3 regions of the Citricoccus sp. NPDC079358 genome follow, and region 3 is predicted to be linked to each of the others. Evidence: predicted binding sites of a transcription regulator. Region 3 holds the regulator's gene; each other region holds the start of a gene.

Region 1 (6,397 bases), on a different contig from region 3:
GACGACGTCGGCCAGGTAGTCGTTGAAAGCCTCTGCGACCGGGATCGCCACGACTTGCTCCGGGGCCAGCCACGCGGGGAAGGAGCCGGCGTAGTGCTCGGTGAGCACGCCGAGGAAGCGTTCGATCGACCCGAAGAGGGCGCGGTGGATCATCACGGGACGTTGGCGGGTGCCGTCCGCGGCCTGGTACTCGAGGTCGAAGCGTTCCGGCAGGTTGAAGTCCAACTGGATGGTCGACATCTGCCAGGTGCGGCCGATGGCGTCCTTCGCCTGGACGGAGATCTTCGGACCGTAGAAGGCGGCCCCGCCCGGATCCGGAACCAGATCGAGACCGGAGGCGGTGGCAACCTCCTCGAGGGTGCGGGTGGCCTCCTCCCAGATGGCGTCCTCGCCGACGTACTTCTCGGGATCCTTGGTGGACAGTTCGAGGTAGAAGTCGTTGAGGCCGTAGTCCTTCAGAAGGTCCAGAACGAAGGTGAGGGTGGTGGTCAACTCCTCCTTCATCTGATCCTTGGTGCAGTAGATGTGGGCATCGTCCTGCGTCATCCCACGCACGCGGGTCAGGCCGTGCACCACACCGGACTTCTCATAGCGGTACACCTGTCCGAACTCGAACAGCCGCAAGGGCAGCTCACGGTAGGAGCGGCCCCTCGACGAGAAGATCAGGTTGTGCATGGGGCAGTTCATCGGCTTGAGGTAGTAGTTCTGCCCCTGCTTGGTGATCTCGCCCGTGAGCGGATCTCGCTGCTCATCGATCTGCATGGGCGGGAACATGCCGTCCGCATACCAGTCGAGGTGACCGGAGATCTCGTAGAGGTGCTGCTTGGTGATGTGCGGGGTGTAGACGAACTCGTAGCCGGCCTCGGTGTGACGCTGACGCGAGTAGTCCTCCATCTCCTTGCGGATGATGCCGCCGCGAGGGTGGAACACGGGCAGGCCGGATCCCAGCTCGTCCGGGAAGGAGAACAGGTCCATCTCGGCACCCAGTTTGCGATGGTCGCGGCGCTCTGCCTCGGCCAATCGCTCCTGGTACGCCTTGAGATCGTCCTTGGTGGGCCAGGCGGTGCCGTAGATGCGCTGCAACTGCTTGTTCTTGTCGTTGCCCAGCCAGTAGGCGGCAGCCGAACGGGTGAGCGCGAAGGCATTGGAGATGAGCTTGGTGTTCGGCAGGTGGGGGCCGCGGCAGAGGTCGCACCAGACGCTGTCACCGGATTTGCGGTCCACGTTGTCGTAGAGGGTGATCTCGCCGGCGCCGACCTCGATGTTCGCGCCCTCGCCGACGGCGTCCGCATCGTCCTGCTTGCCCAGCAGTTCCAGCTTGTACGGCTCATCGACCATCGCCTGGCGTGCCTCGTCCTCGGTGACGACGCGGCGGGCAAAGGTCTGGTTCGAGTTGATGATCTTCTGCATCATCTTCTCGACGGTCTTGAGGTCCTCCGGGGTGAAGGGCTCCTCGACGTCGAAGTCGAAGTAGAAGCCGTCCGTGATGTACGGGCCGATACCCAGCGTGGCGCCCGGGCGCAACTGCTGAACCGCCTGAGCCATGACATGGGCGGTCGAGTGGCGCAGGACGTTGAGTCCATCCTGGTCCGAGATATCCACGCCCACGACGTCCGCGCCGGCCGGAATCTGACGACTCAGATCCTGCAGTTGGCCGTCCACTCGCATCACGACGATGGTCTTCTGATCGGAGAAGAGCTCTGTGCCGGTGGTACCCGAGGTCACCTCCCGCAATTCCGCGTTGACGGTGATGCTGATCTGTTCGTGCTGCGACGCCTCGGACACGGTCCGGTTCCTCCTCGGGTAGGGCTTCAGGGCTGATGGCATACGGTGGCCATCGCCAGCCACCGGCCATTCTAGGGCAGACGTCGTCGGTTCGACGTCTGATGGCGTGCACGCCGTGGTGCCACAGGTGGAGTCCTGCACATCAGCCGGCCGCAGGTCACGAGCGTGCCGGTGGCTGGTTCGGCTGGTTCGGCTGGTTCGGCTGGTTCGCCTGGTTCGGCTGGTTCGGCTGGTTCGGCTGGTTCGGCTGGTTCGGCTGGTTCGGCTGGTTCGGCTGGTTCGGCTGGTTCACGCCGCATCGTCGAGGTTGTCAGGACGGCTTGGATCACCCGGAGTGTCGGGCCCCGGGCTCCCTGGATCTCGGGGGCGCCAGTAGTGGTTGCGGCGGGGCCGTTGTTCGGGGTCGTGATAGCGGGCCGGGATGAACCAGGGCACCCAGCCGCTAACCTCGATCTCCCAGGCTCCGGCATGGACGGCGTGGTGGTGATGTGAGCAGAGCAGGACTCCGTTCTCGACACTGGTGGGCCCGCCGTGCTCCCAGAAGCTGATGTGGTGGACTTCACACCAGGGAGCGGGAATGGAGCAGGCTGGTGCCGCGCATCCGCCGTCCCGGGCGACGATGGCCCGTCTGAGCTTTCGAGTGAACAGCCGCTGGGATCGCCCCACGTCGAGCACTTCTCCTCGCCCGCCGAGCACGACGGGGATCAGGTCCGCGTCACAGGCCTTCTGCCGGATGGTCTGTGGATCAACCGCTCCCGCATAGGCTCCCTGGGAGACCACGTGGCCAGTTCCCGCCCCGCTCTGCAGACTGGCGTACCGTCCCGCCAGGGACTCATAGTCGATCGTCACCAGAACTTGCGGCCGAGTTCTTCCGCTCCCGGTATCCGGCAGGTCAGAACCGCCTTCCTCGACGGTAGAAGACGCCTGCTTCGTCAAGGCCAAGGCACCGATCAGGGCACTGATGAGACCATCCAGTTCCCGTTGGGCCCGGCTCCGGGAATCCAACGAGTCGGCACCATCCAGGTGCTTCGCCCACACCTCGGAACCTGAGCCGTCGCCAGCACAGTCGCCAGCAGACGTGCGAGGATTGGAGGAGGCGGACACGAGGGTCTTCAACGTCTCATGCTGGCCGTCGGTCGCCAGCAGGGACCAGCGGTGCAGGCTCGCAGTTCCCTTGCCGTGATAGAAGAGTCCCTGGGCCGCGTTCATCTGGGCCTCGGTGGGCTCGAGGCCATCGGGATTCACCACGGCGTCAAAGCGCTGGCGCCAGTACGCGCACACCTTCCGCAGGGCGTCCGGGTCCATCTCCCGCGCCTGGGCCGCCAACACCCGCTCCCCCTCAGCGATCAAGGGGTCGATACGGTCCTTCGGCGCTCCGGCCCGGCTCGCATCAGCACGAGCAGTCGTGAGGGCATCCGCCACGGTGTCCACCGCGGCTGGATCGGCCTGGGCCAAGGTCACGGTGTTAGCCAGTGCTGTCATCTCGGGTGGAATTACCTGGGTGCGGTCCTGGGACAATCGCGACATGACACGGACAGCGCGTCGGACACGTTTCTTCGACTCATGACGGGGGATGCGTAAGACCTGCTGCAGGTAGTCCGCCCCATTGCGGTAGGCACACTTCCCCTCCGGAATCCCCAACACGCCACGGCGGGTCGCATGCGCCTCGAAGACCTGGTCCACCTGTCCTGCCAACCCCGTTCGAGCCGCCTCCACCCATCGTCCGAGGTCCTCCACTCCGGACAGCACGACGGGTAAACATCCCCTCGGCACCGGTTCCGCGGTGGCGCTCAACGTCTCGTTGTTCAGCAGCTCGTCGGGCAGCGTCTCGTCGGGCAGTGTCTCATCGTTCGGCAGCTCGTCCGGGTCGGTACCACTCCTCTCCTCGAGCCCCCTGTCCACATGGGCATACAGGCCCCACTCGTCGGAACGGTTCCGGTTTGGCCCGTCTGGGAAGCGGTCGACGGAGTCCAGCAGCCGTGGGTCCGACACCCGTGACGTCAACTCCTCCAGAAGGAGGCGGGAGGCCGCCAGCAGCCCGGGCAGGTCCAGCTGTGTCAACTCGTCCTTCTCGATCACCGGTACTCCCTTCCCACGTCGCCCGTCTCCACTGGGTAACCTGTCGCGCCGAGATGACTCGGTTCCCCTCTCACGCGGTCTCACCAGCTCAACCTCACCGACTCGATCGCTTAGTACATACATTCGATCACGAGGCTGGGACACGATAAGCCCCTCCATCGCAGAATGTGGATGCCGTCCCGTTTTCGGCTGCCTGTGCAGGAAGGGGTACGCCCAGCGGATCTGGCCATCCGGCGTCGTGCATTTCTACACTCAGGGCAACCACCAGCGTCCGAGTGCTGACAGCGCAGCCCTACGTGTCAGGCTGGAGCGGTACCACGGTGACTGAGCAAGTCAGTTCGATCGCGTAGGGCGAGAATCAGGAATCCGATCATGATGTCGAATCTAGCTTTGGCCGAAGTGGGCCAAGATGGATCCATGAGTAGTCCCGGACCCCGCGCCGGTGGACCGAGGCCTCGAAGGTCTTTTACCCCGGCGCAGAAACTCGAGTATCTGGCCCAGTACGAGGAGGCCTGCACCCGTCAGGAGGGCAGTGCCTTCCTGCGGGGACAAGGGTTGTATTCCTCTCAGATCGCCGAGTGGCGCAAATTACGTGATGCCGGGGTACTGGAGGGCAAAACGGCCGGACAGACGATCGGGAAACTGTCGCCGGAGCAGGCCGAGATCGCGCGTCTGCGCCGCCAGCTAGGGGTGAGCGAGAGCCGGTTGGAGCAGACCGAGGCAGCCTTGGAGGTGATGGGAAAACTCTCGGCGTTCTTCGAGAACGCCATCGAGAGCTCATCGGACGTGCCGAAGCCCAAGAAGAAATGACCAACGCCTACCACCAGCTGGTGGACCTCAAGGTACCCACCCGGCTGGCGGCAGCCCTGGTCGGGGTCTCGCGGACCACGATCTACCGCAAGCCAGGAGCGGCTCGAGATCACCCGCCGGTGGCGCCGCCGAACAAGCTCAGTACCGCGGAGCGGGCCGAGATCCTCGCCGTCTTGAACTGCCCGGCATTCGTGGACCTGGCGCCGTTGCAGGTCTATACGAAGCTGCTGGATGAGGGGATCTATCTGGGTTCGGTCTCTACGTTCTACCGGGTGCTGGCCGAGAACGAGCAGGTCGTGGAGCGACGACGGCTGGCCGCACACCCGCCCAGGGCCATCCCGGAGCTGGTGGCCACCGCCCCGGGGCAGGTGCTCTCGTGGGATATCACGAAGCTGGCCGGCCCGGTCAAGGGCAAGTACTTCGACTGCTACCTGATGGTGGATATCCACTCACGATTCATCGTCGGCGCGCACGTGCACGCCTCCGAGTCCGGAGTCCTGGCGGTGGAGATGATGCGGGAGATCTTCGGTATCCATGGCATCCCTCAGGTCGTCCACGCCGACCGCGGCACCTCGATGACCTCCAAGACCGTGGCCGCGCTGCTGTCTGATCTGGAGGTCATCCGATCCCACTCCAGGCCCCGGGTGAGCAACGATAATCCCTACTCAGAGTCACTTTTCAAGACGATGAAGTACGGGCCGACCTTCCCCGAGCGCTTCGCCTCACTGGGCGATGCGCGGGCCTTCATCAGTGAATTCGTGGACTGGTACAACCATCACCACCAGCACTCCGGCCTCGGGTTCCACACTCCCGCCAACGTGCACTACGGCTTCGCCCACGGTCTCGCGCAGAAGCGCTCACAGACCCTGGCCGCGGCCAGAGCCAAGCACCCGAACCGATTCAGCACCACCGACGATCTCAAGATCCTGGACCTCCCCGGTCCAGCATGGATCAACCAACCCCAGACCACCACCGAAAAAGCCGCAGCCTAACGGCCGCCTAACTCACCTTGGTACCGCTTGACTTGAAAAATTCCGCAGCCCAGAACCGGGAAGTAGCCATGCCTTCCACGACAGATTCCGCCACCGGCGAGCCACTTCACCGGGGCAGGTCCCCACGACTCAGGGTCCAGAATTTCTTCGTCTCGCGGGATGGCATCGCCGCAGGCGAAGACCAGAGCCTGGAACGCCCCTTCGGTCAGGTGGATCCCGGCCCGCTGACCCGATGGGCGGTGGCCACGGACAGCTGGCCCAACCGGACGGAGCCTGGCGGCTCCCGGGGTGTGGACGACCACATCGTCCGCGACTTCACTCACAACATCGGGGCCGAGATCATGGGAAGTCACAAGTTCAGCCCGTTCCGGGCCCCTGGACCAGCGAGGACTGGAAGGGCTGGTGGGGTGATGATCCACCGTTCCGCACCCCGGTCTTCGTGCTGACACACCATCTGCGCCCGTCCTTCGCGCTCAGCGACACGACCTTCCATTTCCTCGATGCCAGCCCGTCCGAGGCACTGAGGATCGCCATGGACGCTGCCCAGGGCAAGGACGTCCGTCTCGGTGGTGGTGTCACCACGGTGCTGGAGTTCCTCGAAGCAGGCCTCGTGGATGACCTGCACATCGCCGTGGCCCCCCATGACATCGGTTCAGGACTGCGGTTGTGGTCCAGTCCGACGGACCTCGAGGACCGCTTCCATCATGAGAGTGTCCTGAGCCCCAGTGGGA
Region 2 (6,397 bases), on a different contig from region 3:
ACGTGGAGGCGGAGGTGGAGGTGGAATTGGGGGTGGAGGCGTTAGAGGGTGAAGCGTTGGGGGAATCGGTGGCGGTGGTCAGGATGCGCTGGCACAGACTCAGGTCCCAGCATCGGCCGATCTCCACACCGGCCTCGAGCAACGGCCGGTAGTCCCGCGCCACGGACGTGAACACCCAGCGCACGGTCTCGGGGTTCAGCCCGAGCCGAGCGGGCAGCGTACGCACCAGGTCGGGGAGCGCGGCGGCGGTGACCGGGGGGAGGGGTTCGATCCGGCCGTCGTCGACCACCACCGGCATCCACTGCCCGGGGCGCCCGGAGTGCCCGGACCGCTCGGACGACTCGGACGACTCGGACGACTCGGTTCGACTGTCCTGCCCCGACGGGCCGGATGGTCCGGCGATCGAGCCGCGTGCCGGATCAGGGGCCGGGCCCAGGACGATGTGCATCCACCCATTCAACCCGACCCGGGCCCCTCGAAGCTCCTCGACGCCCCTGGAGTCGGACGGTGGCGCGGCGGCACGCTGCCCGTCGGCTCGTCGGCTCGTTGGCTCGTCGGCCCGTCGGTCAGTTAGTCGGCCACTCGGTTAGTCCGCCAGTCGGTCCGCCGGTCCGTCGGTTAGGCAGTCGGTTAGGCAGTCGATCGGTCAGTCGATCAGTCGATCAGTCGGTCCAGTCCGAACCAGGTCGGTCCGAAGGGTGCGAGCGCGAGCGGAGGAATTCGCCCACCACGGCGGCACCCAGGTCGTCCGCCTCCGGTGCCACCACGCGGCCGTCCACCCGCCGGGCCATGGCGGCGAGGAAGTCCACCAATCCCGGGTCGGATCCCAGCCGGAAGAAGGTGGTCTCCGCACCGAGCCGGCCGACGCGGTCGAGTTCGGCAATGGTGGCGCGCAACGTTTCGCGGTCGGGTGGGTAGGAGAACCACGCCTCGGGGCCGGCGCCGGGGTGGTGCAGGAGATGCGCGGTCGGTTCGCCGTCGGTGACGATCAGCAGCACCGGCTGCAAGGTGGGGTGCTGGCGGAAGAAACGGGTGGCGAGCATCAGCCCGTGGTGCAGGTTGGTGCCTTGTTCGCGCATGGGCGGCAGGGCGGTGAGCTCGTCGATGTCCACTCGCTGCGCGTAGCGGCCGAACTGCACGAGTTGCAGCTGGTCGCCGCGGAACCGGGTCGCGACGAGGTGGTGCAGGGCCAACGCGGTGCGCTTCATGGGCACCCAACGCCCCTCGGCCGCCATCGAGAAGGAGGTGTCCACCAGCAACGCCACGGCCGCCTGGGTGCGGGCCTCGGTCTCCTGGACCTCGACGTCGGCCACCTCGATCCGTAAGCCGGCCCGGGGATTCCTGCCCTCGGCGACCGTGCGGGCGATCGCGTTCGTGATGGTCTGGGTGACGTCCCACGGCTCGACATCGCCGTACTGCCAGGCCCGACTCGAACCGGTGAGCTCGCCGGCAGTCCCTGCCCGTCGGGTATCTCGCTGGCCCTGGCGTCCCGAGAGGCGGCCGGCGGCGTCCTTGAGCAGGGCAGTGCCGAGCTTGCGAACGGCTTTCGGGGAGAGCGTGATATCCCCGTCGGCGCCGCGGCGCAGGAGGCCGCTGTCCCGGAGCGCCTTCTCGAGTCGTTCGAGGGTTCTGGCGTCGGCGGCGGCCTCGTTCCCGAGCTGACGGGCCAGCCGGTCCACATCCAGGTCTGACAAGGTGGAACCGGGACCGGACTGGGAAAGCTGGTCGCTGAGCTGGTCGAGTTCGGCCAGGTCTTGGAAGACTCCGGTGCCGTCTCCGAGGCCAAGCCCTTGGCCGCCGTCGAACTGTTCTGACCCGGTCCAGTCCTCGCCGGGACGTAGGCCTTGGAGGTTGGCGTCGAGACGGTTCAATTGGTCCAGGAGGTCCGGGGATCCGAAGGCCTGCGCAGACAAGGCCATCAGTTCTTCCCGCTGTTCTGGGGACATGGATCGAAGCATCCGCTGAACCGCAGCCGAGCGCTGGGCGAGGGCGTCGATCAGCTCGTCAATATCTGTCGGGCCTTCGGGGAACTGGTCACCGTGTTGGGCCATGAAGTCCTGGAAGTCCTCGGGGGTGTCGTCACCGCGGGCGTGCTTGTCCAGCAGATCGTTGAGGTCCCGGAGCATGGCGGCGATGGCCGCCCGATCCTGCTCCGTGGCGGCTTCCAGTGCGTTCTTCATGCCGGCGAATCGCTGGTCGAGTAGCTCGCGCCCGAGCAGGTCCTTGATCTCCTCGAAGGCACGGCGCGCAGTGTCCGACTGCCAGTCATAATCGGCCAATTCCGTGACGGCGGCGGCAGTGGAGGCGGGGAGGTTCTGCAACTGCATCTCCCGGAAGGCCCGATCGGTGTCGCCCATCCGGATATCGCGGGCCAGCTGTTTGCGCTCCTCGAGGACGGCCTCGTCCAGGAGCTTCTTCGCCTCCTGGAGGGTGCCGTCCAGGCGGTGTCGGCCGAGCAGGTCGCGGCGCTTCTGCTGGACCCGGCCGGCGAGCTCATCCAGACCGGCCATCGTCCGTCCGCCGCGGCGCAGGAACTCCCGCAGGGCCTGCGCAGGGGAGTATCCGGCCATGACATCATCGGCCACGGCGTCGAGTGCCTCGGAGAGGTCGATCGGCGGTGCGAGTGGATCGGGGCCGCCGTCGTAGCGGCCGTAACGTGAGGACTGGTGGTGTCTCACGGTGACTCCTTCCCCTGATGCGGGGTCTCGGCGTTCCACCGTCACTCTACGTCTTCCCGACGCCGGCGCCACCAGGTTTTCCGGACTCGTTGCGGTGGTCTTGGGGTCGCCGACGGCTTGCCGGAAGCCGGCCGCTTGCTGGTGTCGCTGTGCGGCGGCCGCCTCCTGCACAGGCCTCCCATGCTCGGAGTGTTGTCCGCAAGGGAAGGGCGAAGCCTCCTACCACGTCCGTGCACTGTGTTCGAATAGGTGTACTAGTCAATCCGATGGGCATCGATCGACGGTCTCTCACCTGTCGAACAGCCGGCGAATCGTCATCGGGTATGACATGGATGAGCAGGACCGGCATGGGGACAAACGGGGGTGGCAAGGACGGTGTTGATCGATCAGGACGGCGTGTCCTCTCTGGACCTGCCCGAACTCTTGGCGGCCGCCCGCGTGCTGGTGGAGGAGGTGGCGGCACGGGCCACTGACCATGGCCTGCTGGGGTACCTCGACCGCTTCGCTGACGAGCCGGAGGTGGATCGGTCGGCGCAGTGGGGCCTCTATGCCCATGTTGCCGATGAGGCACCCGGCGAGGATGTCCACGGCGCCGACAAGACATCCGGCGAGACGGCGACCGATTCCGGTACTGACATCCATCAGGGCCAGGCAACGGCGGCGTCCTTGCCGATCGTTCTGGCTCAGGTGGAGGGACTGTCCCGGCGGCTCGATTCAGCTCGGATCGGATTGGCGGGGCATACGAATCGGATCTTCGACCTCCACGCCACCCGGCGTGAGGTGTTGGGGATACCAGAGGGCAAGACCGCGTACCGCAATGGCGCGGACTATCTCCGGCAGATCTTGCGGATCCACCGAGTCGAGGCGAAGAAGAGAGTGGCGCGGGCGCAGTGTGTGCTGGCCAGCCACGACCCGACCAGCTTGCAACCCGATGCCGTGGTCCCTCCAAAAATGCCGGAACTGGCTCGGGCCGTGGCTGAGGCAACCATGGATTCGGCCTCGGTGGACACCGTGGCGGCAACCCTGGCTGAGGCCGTCCGGGATGCTGGGCTGGCCGGTGCCGATCCAGACCTCGTCCACGGCCTGGTCACGGAAGGTGAGCGGATCCTCGTCGGACATGCCTGCCAGTCAGATCCTGAAACCGTGAAAAAGGTCTGCTCGCACTGGCGCCAGCGCTTCGATGCGTTGGTTAACCCGGATGGTCTGGAACCGACGGACGCCCAGGCCAACGCAGCTCAAGGATTGTTCTACCACGGCAGGGGCCAGGCCAACCTGCATCGGTGGCTGCTGATGGCTACGGATCTCCAGCATGAGGTCCTGCAGACCATCACCGCCGATGCCACCAATCCTCGCAAAGACAAGGACAAAGACCCGAGCAAGGACGAGGGCACCGGTACAGAAATCGAATCCGGTGCGTTGACAGGGTATGAGGATGGTACGGCGGCTCACAGTGAGGCCAGCCCGGGAATCGACACCGCTGCGGAGCCCTGGACCGGCCAGGTCCTGGAGATGGAGGCTCTGGACCCACGCAGTCTGGCGCAGAAACGGCTCGATGGTGTGGTGAGTGCCCTGAGCGGCGCCTTGGCCCTCACCTCGACGCATGCACAGGGGTCGAGGGATGGTGCAGAGGGCACCGTGGGCACCGACTGGCCGGACGCTGGCGGTGGGTCACGGCCCCAGGTGCTGGTGATGATCGACTACCAGACCCTGGCCGGACAATACCGGTGGCATCAAGCCACCGTTCCGCCGGAAACCAGCGGCCACCTGCTCTCCCAGGCTGCCTATACCGGGCCGGTGAGTCCGGCCATGATCCGGCAGCTGGCCTGTGACAGTGACCTGATCCCGATCGTGCTCGGCGGCAAGGGAGAGGTGCTGGACGTGGGACGGTCCCAACGGCTCTTCACGCGCAAGCTCAGACGGGCGATCACGGCCCGGGACGGCGGCTGCGCGGCACCGGACTGTTCCATCTATGCCCCGTGGTGCGAAGCGCACCACATCCAGCACTGGGAACACGGCGGTCCCACCAGTGTGGACAACGGAGTCCTGCTCTGCTCGCATCACCACCATGCCGTGCATGCCGGAGCCTGGGAGATCGAGGTCGTCGACGGGATTCCGTGGTTCATTCCGGCTCCCTATCACGACCCCGCCCAGACGCCGCGTCGCAATCACTATTGGCGGACGGGCTCCAATAACTCCACCACCACGAATGGTCAGAGACTTCCGGAAAAAGGCGAAGACGAAGGCGGCGAAGGCGAAAGCGATGGCGAAGCAGACCAGCAGGGTGCGGCGTGATCCGGCTCGATGCGGTGGGGTGGCCAGCGGCCCCCTTATCCGTAGATGGTCTGGCCGTCGTCGGACTCCTTGGATAGTTCACGGGCCAGGTACAGGCCTTCGAGGGCCAACTCGATGGCGCCGGCCCGATGCCCGAGGGCTTGCCCGGCAGCAGCATCCGGTCTCTGATCTTCGGCGGGGTGTCCTGCTGTGAGGTCTCCTGCTGCGAGGACGCCTGCGGTGAGGCCTCCTCCGGCGTCCGTCTGCGGGGTGGAATCTCGGGTAGCCAGGGCGCTCAGCCGTTGGACGATCTCGTCATACAAGGTCGGGTCCTCAAGTTCGGGCAGATCCGCCAGGAACTCGGCCGCGGTCACGCGTTCGCCGGTGGTGGTGCGGTGCCCGTCGAAGGCGTCGACCAGCGGTGCGAAGTCGAGGCCGGCAAAATGCTCCCGCACGGTCTGGGCGGTCGCGGTCCGCAACAGGTGTTCGAGGATCTCGTCTTCCCGGCCCTCCTCACCCGACTCGAATTCGATCTTGCCACCAAGCACTTCCGCAGCGGATTCCAGGTCCACGAGGCGCGCCACCGGTTCGTCGCCTCGAACGGTCGCCCGATGGCGGGCTGCGGCGGCGACGGTCTCAGCACCGGCAATGGCGAAACGAGCAGAGACTCCCGAGGACTGATTGACAGCGCTCGAGGAACGCAAGGCACGGGTGAACCTGGCCAAGATCTCCAGGACCACGTCCGGGACCTCCGCGGTCAGTCGTGCCTCCTGCCGGATCACCGCGATCTCGTGGGCCAGCTCAAGGGGATAGTGAGTGCGGATCTCCGCTCCGAAACGGTCCTTGAGCGGAGTGATGATGCGGCCACGGTTGGTGTAGTCCTCCGGGTTGGCGGAGGCGACCACCAGTACATCCAGGGGCAGGCGCAGCACGTAACCCCGGATCTGGATGTCCCGTTCCTCCATGACGTTCAAGAGAGCCACCTGAATCCGTTCGGCCAGGTCCGGCAACTCGTTGAGGGCGACGATCCCACGATTGGACCGGGGGACCAACCCATAGTGGATCGTCTCCGGGTCGCCCAGACGGCGGCCTTCGGCCACTCGCATCGGATCCACGTCGCCGATCAGATCGGCCACGGAGGTGTCCGGCGTCGAGAGTTTCTCCACATACCGCTCCGAACGGTGCCTCCACGCCACGGGCAACCGGCCGCCGTCGCGCGCGGCCCGTGCCCGGCTCTCAGAGGTGAGGGGCTCATAGGGATGCTCGTTGAGTTCAGACCCGCCGATCACCGGCGACCATTCGTCCAGCAATCCGCTCAGGGTTCGCAGCAGCCGGGTCTTGCCCTGGCCTCGTTCACCCAGCAGGACGACGTCGTGCCCGGCGATCAGGGCCCTCTCCAGCTGGGGAATGACCGTACGGTCGAAGCCGTGCAGTCCGGGCCACGGGTT
Region 3 (6,397 bases):
AGGACCGGGGAGGGGATCGAGGAACTTGAGCGCGCCGTCTCGGACGCGATCCCGCGCCCGAATGTGGCCCTGGACCTGTTGATCCCGTTCACCGACGGGGACGTGGTCTCGCGCCTGCACTCGCCGGACGCGGACATCATCTCGGAGACCTACGAGGCCGAGGGCACGCGGCTCCGGGTGCTGGTCCGCGAGGACATTGCCGAGGACCTGCGCTGTTATGCCGCCGAGAGGTCCGCGGACGGTCAGGAGCGCGCCGGAGCATGACAGAGACGGTCGAGGAGGCTGCGCCGGCTGCTGTAGCGGAGCCCGCCGCCGAGCCCCGTACTGACGCCGAGCGTGAGGCCCTGCGGTTGCTGGACGCCGCCGTCACAGCCACCGGGGGACAGCGCCGCGAAGGGCAGCGGCGCATGGTCGTGGAGGTGGCCCGGTCCCTGGAGACTGGGCAGCACCTGCTGGTGCAGGCGGGCACCGGCACCGGGAAGTCGTTGGCGTACCTGGTGCCGGCGCTCCAGCACGCCCTGGAGGCCGAGAACCCGGTGGTGGTGGCCACCGCCACCCTGGCTTTGCAGTCCCAGATCATGCGGCGGGATGCGCCCAAGCTGCTGGAAGCCCTGCGGGACGAGCTTCCCCGTCCCATGAACATCGCCCTGGTCAAAGGCCGGTCCAACTACCTGTGCAGGCACAAGCTGGAGGGCGGCTTTCCGGAGGAGGACGGCCAGGCACTGTTCGGCATGGCCGACGACGGCGAGTTGCTGTCCGGATCTGACGGCGGCCCGACCAGCCCCCTGGGCCGCGAGGTCCTGCGCCTGCGGGAATGGTCCGAGGAGACGGACACGGGGGACCGGGATGACCTCGATCCGGGTGTCACCGATCGCGCGTGGCGCCAGGTCTCGGTGTCCGCGGTGGACTGCCTGGGCGCCCAGAAGTGCCCGATGGCGGCCGAGTGCTTCTCGGAGCGGGCGCGCGCGGACGCCGGAGAGGCGGACGTGGTGGTCACCAATCACGCCATGCTCGCGATCGCCGCCTTCGAGGGACTCGCGGTGCTGCCCGAGTTCGAGGCGGTGGTGGTGGACGAGGCCCACGAACTCCAGGACCGGGTGACCGGGGCGGTGACCGGACAGCTCTCCGGCGCCATCGTGCAGGCCGCGGCCTCCTCGGCCCGCAAGCATACGGCCATCGCCGTGGAGGACTTGGTGCAGGCTGGCGCCGGCCTCGACGCTGCCTTCACAGCGACCCCAACGGGTCTGATATCGCGTGGGCCGGACGAGGTCCAGCAAAATGCCCTGAGGGCCGTCCGCGATGCGGCCCGCCAGGGCCTGAGTGATTCCAAGCCGAGCGGGGGAGGTGCCGACTCCTCGGCCGACGGCGGGCGTCAGATGGCTCGGTCCCGGATGCAGGATGTCCTGGACGTGGCCGAGAGGATGCTGGAGACCACCCCGGAGACCAGTCATCCCGAGGTGCTCTGGGCCTCCCGTCCGGGCCACTTCGAGCCCGGCACCGGGTGGATCCCCGGGGACGAGTCCGCGGCACCGATGCTCTACGTGGCCCCGCTGTCCGTAGCCGGCAAACTCCGCGAAGGTCTCTTCGGTCAGGCCACGGCCGTGTTGACCTCGGCCACGTTGGCCATCGGGGAATCGTTCAACCCGGTGGCTGGCTCTCTCGGCCTGATGGGCGAGGGGGCGCCGGTCTGGACCGGTCTGGACGTGGGAAGTCCCTTTGACTATCCGAGGCAGGGTGTGCTCTACGTGGCGCGGCACCTGCCGAAGCCGGGCCGGTTCGCCGCCCCCGAGAGCTATGACGAATTGGAGGCACTGCTCCGGGCGTCCGGCGGCGGTGCCCTGTGCCTGTTCTCCTCCAAGCGGGCCGCCGAGGACGCCGCCACCGAGATGCGCACCCGGCTCGGGCCGAAGCCCACGATCCTGTGCCAGGGCGACACCACGCTGACCGCCTTGGTGCGGCAGTTCGCCACGGAGGAGGACACGTGCCTGTTCGGGACCATGAGCCTGTGGCAGGGCGTGGACGTGCCCGGCGAGTCCTGTCGGCTGGTGGTCATCGACCGAATCCCGTTCCCGCGACCGGACGATCCTCTCTCCACGGCGCGGTCCAGGGACATCAGCCGCCATGGCGGCAACGGTTTCATGGCGGTCTCCGCCTCCCACGCGGCGGTCCGCCTGGCGCAGGGTGCCGGCCGACTCATCAGAACCGCGACGGACCGCGGTGTCGTGGCTGTCCTCGACTCGAGGCTGGCGACGGAACGGTATGGGTCGTTCCTGCGCTCGACCCTGCCGGACTTCTGGCCCACGGCCGATCCCTCGGTGGTGCGGGGCGTCCTGGAACGGCTCCGTCCCGGTGACTAGCGGATCAGCATCTCCAGGGCGCCGACCGTGCGAATAGCCCGCCATTCGAGGCCGGGGGCCGGGCTCCAGGCGGGCCAATCCACCGACCATCCGCCGTCGGGGTCCTGGGCGGAAGCCAGCCACCGCCGGTCCCGTGACAGCACGGCCGCCGGGACCAGCCCGCCGAGAAGATCGGACGGGAAGGGAACGGTCCACGGATCATGGACCAGGTCGACCGCGTGGAGGCTCTCGTCCTCGGCGCCGCCCTCCACGGGAAGGGAGCCGTCGGCCGAGAGCCGCTCACGGAGCACCGTCAGGACCGGGCTGTCCGCCGAGCCCGCGGGGAGGCCGTCCGCGGCAAGGAACCTCAGTGCGTACTTGGTCTCGTAGGCGGCCAGTCCGCCGTCCGTCGACCCCTGGGACAATCGCAGGCGGCACCAATCGGAAGCGGCCTCGGCCCACCCGCCCGAGAACCCGGTCAGCAGTGCCGCGGCGGCGAAGCCGAAGGTCAGATGCGAACCGCCCGGAACCGGCTGGACCCACGGTGCATGGGGCCACTCGAGAGAGGCCTCGGTGACGAACGGCACGGAACCATCCACCCCGGAGGTCGAGGCCACGTATTCCAGTCCAGAGCGCACCCAGGGGTGCTCGGCCAGATCCCAGCCGGCCAGGAGATCCAGGGCCGTCAGGGTGGAGAGCGCCTCACTCCTCGGTGATCGCACATCGGGTTCGAGGCCGTGGCCGAAACCACCGTCCGGATTGCGGTATGCCCCCAGGGCGGCCAGGACGCCCTCGGGTCCGCCCCCATGGAGCAGCAGGTCCACCCGACGGCGTTCGAGCAGCCGCCCGTGTGTATAAACGAACTCCTCGGCATCCGCCACGCGGACGCCGGGCGGCAGGGGCCGATGGTTCATGGGGCTCAGAGCGCCCGGAGTACCGTGACGACCTTGCCCATGACCGTCGCCTCGTCGCCGAGGATGGGCTCATACGCAGAGTTCTGTGGCAGCAGCCAGGTGTGGCCGTCTCGCTGCCGGAAGGTCTTCACCGTGGCCTCGTCGTCGAGCAGGGCGGCGACGATGTCCCCGTTCAGTGCGTTGTTCTGCTGGCGCACGACCACCCAGTCGCCGTCGCAGATGGCGGCATCGACCATGGAATCCCCGGAGACCTTCAGCATGAACAGCTCGCCTTCGCCAGTCAGCTGGCGCGGCAGGGTCATGACGTCCTCGACCTGCTGATCGGCGAGGATCGGCCCACCGGCGGCAATCCTGCCCACCAGCGGAACCGGTACGGCATCACCCTCGGCGGCCCCGGTGTGCAGGGTCCTCACCGTCCCCACCGGCGTGGCGGTCGAATCGGGGGCCGCGGCAGCCGACTCCGTCGAAAGAGCTCGGCCGTTCTCGTCCAGCAGGACCTCCATGGCACGCGGGCGGCCCGGATCCTTGCGGAGGTAGCCCAGTTTCTCGAGTTGACCCAGCTGATGGGTGACCGAGGAGAGGGATGCCAGGCCGGCGGCATCCCCGATCTCCCGCATGGACGGCGGGTAGCCGTGCGCGGCAATAGCCGAACGGATGGATCCGAGGATGATCCGCTGACGATCGGTGAGGGGCCGGACGCTGGGAACGCGGTGCGGGTCCGGGGCGGGAGTGGAAATCCGGGGGGCCATTCGACCATCCGTTCTTATCGTGTCCGTCGGTCTTGGTGAGGTGTCTCGTGCTGGGTCGCTGGCTTTGACGATACCGGAGTCACAGCCTCGATTCAAAGATATGTTCGAAGTTTTCTTGGCATGTTTCGAACAGGCGTGCTAGACATGACGTCGAAGCAGTCGAACACACGTTCTAGACGGCCCGGGGATCCGGGAGGAGAGGCAGAAGAGCATGAGCACTGCAGCATCGGTCCAGACCCGCACGACCGGCTCCGCCGGATTCCACCTGAACCGCCGTGGTCGTTTCCTCTTCGTGGGGTTCCCCGTCATCCTCCTGTCAGTCCTGGCCGCCGCGGCCGCTGTCTTCTTCGGCGCCCACGGGGTGGCCCCGGCGTCCGCGTCGGCCGACGAGTCGGCGGCAGCCGTGGAGACCCTCACGGTGAACTACGGCGACACCCTGTGGGCCATCGCCGGGCGCACCGCCCCGGAATCGCCCCGTCATGAAGCCATCCTGCGCATCGGCGAACTGAATGACCTCGACGGTGGTGAGCTACAGCCCGGCCAGGTGTTGTTCGTGCCCGCCGGGGCCTGAGCCCCGGCTGGACCTGGCTGCGGCGCCGAGGATTCGATACCCTCCGACCGGCCGGTAGGATGGCCTCGGTCCGTGGTGGGGCGGATCCATTGCTGATGACGGGGCACGCATGGGGAACAAGCGCAAGCAGATGAAGTCTGTGGCGACCCCGGTGGCCTTTTCCGCCATCGGTGCGCTGGTGGCCACCGGCGCCTTGCTCTATCCCGGCTTCGACACCGCTGACCTCGAACTGCATGATGCAGGCATCTGGGTCACCCACAACAGCGGGGGATACGTCGGCCACCTGAACCACGAGTCCGCCATCCTGGACGGTGGTTTCCGGCCCCCGATGGAGGGCGTCGAGCTCCATCAGGAGGATGTCACCGCCCTCATGCTGGATCCGGCATCCGGTGCCCTGACGTCCATTGACACGACTGCGATGGCCGCCGGTGATCAGGTCATGCTGCCGGCCACCCAGGACTTCGCGCTCGGGGCGGGCATCATCTCCGCCAGCAACCCCGCGGAAGGGGCCGTATACGCCGGGACGGTGGACCCGACGCCCCAGATCTCCGGGGACGAGCCACTCTACGAGGCTGAGGGGACCGTGACGTCGACGACGACGGTGGGCGGTGAGGTGTTCGTGGCCGACCTCGGTCAGGCCACCGTGATCCGCTTCGGGCGTGAGGATGAGTCGTCCGGGGCCCTGGTGGAGACCGGCCGGGACCGCGTCGACGGCCTGTCCGGCATGCAGGAACCGCAGTTGGTGGCCGTGGGTGACGTTCCCGTGGTGGTGGATTCCTCCTCCGGCACCCTGTCCTGGCCCGGTCACGTCGTGGAGGATGAGCGACTGGTGGGTGCGGTGCCGCAGCCGTCCGGTCCAGAGGCAGACCAACTGGCCTTGTCCACGGAGCGGGAACTGCTCACCGTGGGACTGTCCAGCGGTGAGATCCGGTCCCTGAGCATCGTCCCGCCCACGGACCCCTCCGCCGGATCGACCACGGCCGCCGGTGCCGCGGGCAGTGTGGCGGCGACGGCGCCCGTCCGGGTCGCCGGGTGCCTGCATGCCGCCTCGGCCGTCACCGGACACTACCTGCAGGACTGTGAGGGTGAAGAGCAGGATCAGGTGGTGCCCGTCCCGGACCTGCAGGCCGGCGCGGAGCTGGTCTTCCGGGTGAACCGTGATGCCGTCGTCCTCAATGACACGACGTCCGGGACCAACTGGATGGTCCTGGATCAGATGAAGGTCGTCGCCAATTGGGACGACCTCGAGCCGCCCCAGGGTGAGGGCGAGGAGACGGAAGAGGAATCCGACGAGGTCACCCAGGAGACCGCCCTGCCGGAACGGCAGGAGGAGAACAGGCCGCCGGTGGCAGAGGATGACAGTTTCGGCGTGCGTGCCGGGCGCACCACATCGTTGCCCGTCCTGTTCAATGACTCCGATCCCGATGGTGACGTCCTGACGGCCTCCCTCGAGGGCGATCAGCCTCCGGTGGGGACGGTGCAGGAGATCATCGACGGTATCGGCATGCAGATCGTCGTCCCCGAATCCGCGAGCGGCCGGGCCGAGGTGACCTATGTGGCCGATGACGGGCGTGGCGGCACGGACACGGCACAGGTGTCCCTGCGGGTGGTGCCGGACAGTGAGAACCGGGGGCCCACGCAGGAACGCAAGGCGGTGCTGCGCGTGCCAGCTGGGGAATCGGTGACGAGCCAGGTCCTGACCGACTGGATCGACCCGGACGGCGACGACCTCCAGCTCGTGGGCGCCCTCGCCGAGGAGCCGGATACCGTCCGGACCCGTCCGGACGGCCAGCTCACGTTCCAGGACAACACCGGCGAGGCCGGACG

Evidence for each region. Region 3 encodes LexA, which represses DNA repair genes until DNA is damaged. Its sites were predicted from a motif close to TCGAACANNTGTTCGA; they were not measured.
Region 1: a site for LexA is predicted at 3,976-3,991, ahead of AB0333_RS04655 (DUF222 domain-containing protein). Genes of this name have one in related genera too.
Region 2: a site for LexA is predicted at 2,920-2,935, ahead of AB0333_RS02065 (DUF222 domain-containing protein). Genes of this name have one in related genera too.

The regions. Positions count from the first base shown of each region.
Region 1 is NZ_JBFBLI010000002.1:493,938-500,334, forward strand. Features, by position in the region: gene thrS (threonine--tRNA ligase) at 1-1,785, opposite strand, end outside; gene AB0333_RS04650 (hypothetical protein) at 1,943-2,077, opposite strand; gene AB0333_RS04655 (DUF222 domain-containing protein) at 2,074-3,864, opposite strand; one part of gene AB0333_RS04660 (IS3 family transposase) at 4,282-4,600, shown strand; one part of gene AB0333_RS04660 (IS3 family transposase) at 4,600-5,666, shown strand; gene AB0333_RS04665 (dihydrofolate reductase family protein) at 6,106-6,397, shown strand, end outside.
Region 2 is NZ_JBFBLI010000001.1:434,648-441,044, forward strand. Features, by position in the region: gene AB0333_RS02055 (bifunctional 3'-5' exonuclease/DNA polymerase) at 1-448, opposite strand, end outside; gene AB0333_RS02060 (VWA domain-containing protein) at 663-2,678, opposite strand; gene AB0333_RS02065 (DUF222 domain-containing protein) at 3,057-4,970, shown strand; gene AB0333_RS02070 (sigma 54-interacting transcriptional regulator) at 5,006-6,397, opposite strand, start outside.
Region 3 is NZ_JBFBLI010000010.1:43,051-49,447, forward strand. Features, by position in the region: gene hflX (GTPase HflX) at 1-264, shown strand, start outside; gene AB0333_RS12580 (ATP-dependent DNA helicase) at 261-2,357, shown strand; gene AB0333_RS12585 (hypothetical protein) at 2,354-3,250, opposite strand; gene lexA (transcriptional repressor LexA) at 3,256-3,999, opposite strand; gene AB0333_RS12595 (LysM peptidoglycan-binding domain-containing protein) at 4,211-4,570, shown strand; gene AB0333_RS12600 (Ig-like domain-containing protein) at 4,680-6,397, shown strand, end outside.